DNA from 2 places in the Paenibacillus sp. Mc5Re-14 genome. Region 1 is predicted to be linked to the other one. Evidence: a T-box and tRNA genes for the amino acid it is inferred to sense, from the RefSeq annotation. Region 1 holds a T-box; the other holds one or more tRNA genes.
The links. A T-box is a leader RNA that pairs with one kind of tRNA and senses whether it is charged. The one in region 1 lies ahead of BN1546_RS17420 (valine--tRNA ligase), so its partner is inferred to be a tRNA-Val.
Positions count from the first base shown of each region.

Region 1 (3,420 bases):
ACGAACCAGACCGTGCATAAGTACGTCCTTGAACGGAATCTCTTCCGTAAATTCCAGCGCGGTAAAAATCATACGCGATACCCAGAAATAAATAATGTCGTAGCCTGTAACTAGAACATTAGTCGGATAATAGCGTTTGAGATCCTCTGTCTGCTCAGGCCAACCCAGGGTCGAAAACGGCCACAAAGCAGAGCTGAACCAAGTATCGAGTACATCCTCATCCTGTTTGAGCTTTCTACCGGCATATTCAGGCAAAGTGGTAGGGTCCTCCGCTGATACAATCACTTCTCCGGTTTCTTCATCATACCAAGCCGGAATACGGTGTCCCCACCATAATTGACGGGAAATACACCAATCTCGCACATTTTCAATCCAATGCAGATAAGTACGCTCAAAGCGATCCGGCACAAAGTTTACACCGTTGCCAGCCTTCTGTGCTTCAATCGCCTTAGCTGCCAGAGGCTTCATTTCCACGAACCATTGCGTGGACAGATAAGGTTCTACAACTACACCTGAACGCTCACTATGGCCTACTTGGTGTACATGCTCTTCAATACGAATTAGTACACCCTGCTCTTTCAAATCAGCGACGATTTGCTTACGGCAATCGCTGCGATCCAGTCCCTGATATTTGCCTGCTTCAGCATTCATGGTTCCCGTCTCGTCCATCACCGTAATTTGTGGCAACTGGTGACGTTGTCCCATTTCAAAGTCATTCGGATCGTGAGCCGGTGTGATTTTAACAGCGCCGCTACCGAAATCTTTATCCACATAGTCATCCGCAATGACCGGAATTTCACGCCCAATGATTGGAAGCACAAGCGTTTTGCCGATCATTTGCTTGTAGCGTTCATCTTCCGGATGTACAGCTACAGCCGTATCGCCCAGCATCGTTTCAGGACGTGTGGTGGCTACAGTAATAAATCCGCTACCGTCTTTCAGTGGGTATTGCAGGTGATACAGATTTCCATTCACCTCTTTGTATTCCACCTCAATATCCGACAACGCAGTACGTGCAGCAGGGTCCCAGTTAATGATGCGTTTACCGCGATAAATCAGGCCCTTTTTGTACAGTTTAACGAATACTTCGCGTACCGCTTTGGACAGTCCCTCATCCAATGTAAAACGTTCACGGGAATAATCGAGAGAAAAGCCCATTTTTTCCCATTGGTTGTGGATATTGTCCAGATAAAGATCCTTCCACTCCCACACTTTTTCCAAAAACTTCTCACGGCCCAAATCATAGCGAGTCAGGCCTTCTTCACGCAGCTTCTGCTCTACTTTTGTTTGAGTAGCAATACCTGCATGGTCTGCCCCTGGCAGCCACAAGGCATCATAACCCTGCATCCGCTTGGCGCGGATAATAATATCCTGCAAAGTAAAGTCAAGAGCATGTCCAATATGCAACATACCCGTAACATTGGGTGGTGGAATAACGATTGTAAAAGGCTCTGCCTCTGGATGTTGCCCGGCGCGGAAATAGCCCTTCTCCATCCACGTTTTGTACCATTTTTGTTCTGCTGATTTGGGATCATACGTTGTTGGCATTTCCAAGGTTGTCTTGTTGTCTTGTTCTGACATATCAGGATACCTCCATGATTTTTCAATTGGCAAATAAAAAAAGCCCTTCATCCTCAAAGGACGAAAGGCTGTTCTCTCGCGGTACCACCTTTGTTTCACCCCTAGTGTATGTATCCACTGATCCATTACACATGGTGTGACACTTTATGCAGATAACGGTTGCGGACCGGCCTTATTCTACCGTGAACCTCTTACCTTCCGAAGGAATGAAATGAGGAACCGTTCAAACAGGCGACTCCCGGGTGACTTCGGCCAGTAGCTTCCTGCGGAACCTCACAGCGCTGCAATTCCACTCTCTGAAGGGCTTGCTGCCTACTCTTCCCGATCTCAGTCTTTCAATAACTATACCACATCATACATTTCCCATTGACTATAGTCAACACCCATTTCTCATTGACTATAGTCAGCACTTCGTCGCATGTTTCAGCAACCGAATCAAGGGATGTACAATACTTGCCCTTCTTCTACATGATGCTCTGCCAATCTGTTATACAATTGAAGCTCCCGTGTGCTGAGTTGATAACGGTCTGCTATCGTTTCCAGTGTATCCTCGCGCTGTACAATGCATAACCTTACCTTGCGGAAAGGCGTTTCATCCTGTGTATGGAAAAAAAGATTTTTCCACTTGGCATCCTCACGCTCTTCGTCGACTTTCTGATCCTGACCTTGCGGTTCATGTTCCAGTTGCTGCTGGTGTTCCGCTTCTTTTACCGAACGGCTGGATTGAAGCAATGATGAGTAGACAACCGGGTCCGGCTCGTCTGCTCCTTCATCCTTTTTACTGTTAAAAGCCACGCGCATCTCTGGCTTTTCCTCAGTAAAGGTATCATGAACTTCATGGTTTACCTGTTCTGACGCCTCAGGCCTGAAGTCAAAATCATTCCCCTGACTTGCTTCCAACTGCGGCTCCAAATAAATCTCCGACTCTGTGTCAGAATGCGGCTCCGACAGCAAAGAGTCGTATGTTACATTGGGAGATGTAGAAGATACTTTAGGCTCATCTCCTACCGTCCCTACTGCCTCTTGCTGAATTCCCCACACTTCCGGTGACTCCTGCTCATGCTTCACTTCGGAAGAACTGTCTTCAATTGCTTTTCCCGTCCATGGCTCATAATATCGATTCGGATCTACTATCGGGTCATAAGTCTGCTGCTCCAATGATGACTTCTGTTCAAGTTGATCCTCTGACGACTGTTCCCAGTAAGCTGACTCCTGTTGCGCTGCTACTGTGTATGAAGTTTCCGAGTCTGTATAGTTGTTGAATGCCGAGTCTTGGGTAGAATAGGCCTCTTCGTGACGATGCTCTCCATCGCCAGAAAGAGATGAAGCTGGATGCTCAGGCGCATGCACTACAGTAAACTCCTCATCCAGCCAAACCGCTGTCTCCTCTGCATGAGAGCTTTCCACCCCATGCAAAGAAAGAACCCCTGTAATGTTTAGACTGCGTAAAGAGAGCAGGTCCACATCAAAATTTTCAATCTCCACGGAGATATCTTCCAATCTTCCTACCCGATTTAGCGGAATGGTAATTTCCACAGGGATCAAATGATGAAGCTCGCTCGTGATCTGTTCAGGTGTGCGGTACACGCCCTCCAGCAGCAAATGCCCTCGCAAAGCGGCATGGTCGCCGTGGGTTACAACCTGAATGCGTGGCAGAAGCTCAATTTCCTCCAACTCGGCAATCCCGGCAGCTTCCTCCGTCAAATGAATGCGTTCATAAATATCAAAACGCAAGCCTTGCGGCTGATCATTCTGTTGTTTATTCAAGGATGGCATCCTCCTTTGGGCAGCCTCCGCACATCCTCTGACTCGTGTCAGGCGCACGGAAACTCCATATTG
Region 1 is NZ_CVPD01000001.1:3,832,521-3,835,940, reverse strand. It holds gene BN1546_RS17420 (valine--tRNA ligase) at 1-1,581, opposite strand, end outside; T-box leader at 1,635-1,919, opposite strand; gene BN1546_RS17415 (LysM peptidoglycan-binding domain-containing protein) at 2,017-3,348, opposite strand.

Region 2 (3,420 bases), 860 kb from region 1:
CGCCTTTGCCAAGCATTATTACAACAATAACGCACTGCTGGATAGCGGGGAAGGCAAGCTGCTGATCGATTGCGGTACAACCGCATCGCTGGCATTACACCAGATGGGTGTCCCTTTGCCTGATATTGACGCTATTTTAATCACACATATTCACGCAGATCATGTCGGAGGCTTAGAGGAATTTGGTTTTCAAATGAATATCCTCCATCGTCGCAAACCTCTACTTTATATCGCCGAACCATTAATCCACCCTTTATGGGAGCATACGCTCAAGGGCGGCATGTCCCAGCAAGGTATGATTGACAAGCTTGAGGATGTATTTGAGGTAAATGTCATAACGCCTGGCGTATCCACCACATTAGTACCCGGTATCCAGGTAGAGCTGATCCCTACACAGCATATTCCTGGTAAACACAGTTACTCTTTGTTCATAAATGATCGTCTTTTTTATAGTGCGGACATGGTTTTTGATCCCGATTTACTTCATCATCTGGTGCATGAACGGGGATGCCGGAGCATTTTACATGAGGTTCAGTTACAAGGCGCTGGAGAAGTACATACAACGTTAGATGAGCTGCTAAGCTTGCCAACACCTCTGCAAGAGCAAATTCATCTGATGCACTATAGTGATGATATGGAACAATTTAGAGATAAGGCAGGGATTATGTCCTTTCTGGAGCAGCAGCGAGTTTATCCGCTAGCAGATTTGGAACGTGCAGAGTAGCCGAGCTAATGAGAGCTTAAACAATTAACAAAAAGCCGCCCGGCTTTCCTACAAAGGATAGCCGGGCGGCTTGCTGCATATTTTTTGTATACAATGATAAGCTTGGACGTTAATGTTGCGAGTCAAGGTCAGAACAACGGCAGTTGATCCAGGTTATTAGAAGGATCTCCATCGGCATCCCCTCGAATTCGTTTGCTTCCATCCTTGGCCTTGAACACGTTGACGCCTGCAATGGAGCCTGCTTCAATCTCGTTCAACGCTTGGCTATAATCCAAAATCCGTCCAGTAGATGTCTGAAATGACGTAAGATCGCCATCCCCGTTTTTACGTACTGCCGTAATTTGTTCTCGTTCTGTATTCGCCATGCTGCATCGCTCCTTATCCATAGTATAGTGGAGGAACTTTTACTAGCATGCGCATTGTACAGCTTTGTATACACCCCGTGCCTCAATTACAACTTTTTGCGCATACGTACGTGCGGTATTCCCGCATCGTCAAAAGGTTCATCAGAGATCGTTTCATAGCCAAGTTTTTCGTAAAACTTCTCAGCTTGACATTGAGCATCTAACAACGAGTATCTCAGCCCCAGTTCACGTGCACGTTCCTCCAGTGCTAGCAGTAATACACGTCCATAACCTGCTGCACGATGCTCCTTGAGAATGGCAATACGTTGCATTTTAGCTGTATCCTCATCATAATATGTCAACCGACCAGTAGCCACCATTTCCCCATGTTCACAAATTAGTAAATGATGGGCGGTATCTCCCAGCTTGTCATAATGATCAATTTCAAGATCTAGAGGAACCTTTTGCTCTTCGACAAACACTTTGGTCCGGATTAATATTGCCTTCTGCAGTTGCTCTTCTGTTGTTACAGTTATAATTTCTGCGGCCATCATCTGTTCCTCCATCTCTAATTTCAAATGTAAACTCGCTAAATTTGAATTATATATATAAATGGTTATGAAGTACAGGCTGATTTGTATTTTTTCACTTTACATATATGGTTAATACATGATATTATCTAGTAACTACAGGACGGTAGCTCAGCGGGAGAGCATTATCTTGACAGGGTAAGGGTCATGGGTTCGATCCCCATCCGTCCTATACGTCTAAAGCCTTGATATTCAAGGTTTTTTTGTTTATTTGGAGATACAGCGAATTTTGCTAAAAAGAGAGACTGTCCATTGTTCAAGATTTTATTGATAAAAAAGCCAACCTGAAATGGGACTGACCCCTTAACGTGAGACAAATCAAAACACCTTCAAGAGAATGCAACCATGTCGTAAGATATGGAGACAACCTTGGAGGTGTTTTTTCGTTGGCAACAAGAGTCAGTTATCCATTAGAGGTTAAAATGAAGGCGATTGAAATGAGAATGGCTGGTATACCAGTCAAAGAAATCATGGAGCAATTAAACATACGAAACAAGACACAAGTGGAAACTTGGATGAGATGGTACCGTAGTGGCGAGCAAAACCGTTTAGAGCAGCCTGTAGGTAAGCAATACAGCTACGGCAAAGGACCCGAATACACTTCGGAATTAGAGAAGGTCCAGGCTGAGAACAGGTTTTTGAGACAACAACTAGAGTTGCTAAAAAAGTACAGGGTACTGGAGAGGAGGTATCGTCAAAGATCGTAATGGAGTGGATAGAGTCGATCCGAGGGGAAGTGAGTGTGAAGCAAGCTTGTGCATGGATAGGAATCTCTCGCGCCACGTACTATCGCTGGAAGGCGGAGTATGTGAGCAAACTTGAGGACCACTTGGTAGAGAAAATCCGCGAACTCTGTATCCAGCATAAATATCGTTATGGATACCGGAAAATCACGGCCTTGCTTCGGAGGGAGTATGCGGTAAACCACAAACGCGTGCAACGGATTATGCAGCGTGAAGGGCTACAATGTCGTGTCAAAGCGAAGAAACGGAAACCTACTGGGCAACCCATTCATATCGCGGAGCATCTGCTAAAGCGACAGTTTGAAGCAGATACGCCTATGCAAAAACTTGTAACGGACATTACGTATTTGCCATTTGGAGGAAAAATGTTGTATCTGTCGAGTATTTTAGACTTGTTTAACGGAGAGATTGTGGCATACAGTATAGCTGACAAGCAGGACACCGCATTTGTGCTCGATACCCTTCGTCAGTTGCCATCTCTACCAGGTGCAATACTTCATAGCGATCAAGGCAGCGTCTACACTTCCTTGGCCTACCAGGAAGCTGTAAAAGGAAAAGGCATTATCATGAGCATGTCCCGTAAGGGAACGCCTGCTGATAATGCCCCCATCGAATCGTTTCATTCCACACTAAAGTCTGAAACGTTCTACCTCGAAGGTTTAACCTGTACGACGACGGCAATCGTCGAGCAGACCGTTCGAGAGTACATCCTTTACTATAACTCAATTCGCATTCAAACAAAACTAAACAACCAGTCGCCGGTTCATTTCCGACAACTAACTGCTTAAACTTGGAAGGTGTTTTGATCCCTGTCTCACAAACGGGGGTCAGTCCCAATAAGGTTGACTTTTTTATATACTCTACCGTTACACTTAAGTTGTAATATCTCTTTATTCAGTAAGACTGAATTCTAGAGAATCGTTAGGCAATACATATCTCTTCTATTATATAGAAGAACAACTAAGCCCAGCACCCCAAGCACAATAAACTCAAAGCCTCTAGATTATAATAAAAACAGC
Region 2 is NZ_CVPD01000001.1:4,695,518-4,698,937, reverse strand. It holds gene BN1546_RS21295 (MBL fold metallo-hydrolase) at 1-724, shown strand, start outside; gene BN1546_RS21290 (DUF3892 domain-containing protein) at 853-1,089, opposite strand; gene BN1546_RS21285 (GNAT family N-acetyltransferase) at 1,176-1,619, opposite strand; tRNA gene BN1546_RS21280 (tRNA-Val) at 1,759-1,830, shown strand; one part of gene BN1546_RS21275 (IS3 family transposase) at 2,045-2,318, shown strand; one part of gene BN1546_RS21275 (IS3 family transposase) at 2,318-3,189, shown strand; gene nirD (nitrite reductase small subunit NirD) at 3,400-3,420, opposite strand, start outside.
Region 2: it has a tRNA-Val gene. The T-box ahead of BN1546_RS17420 (valine--tRNA ligase) is inferred to sense a tRNA for this amino acid. The anticodon was not compared.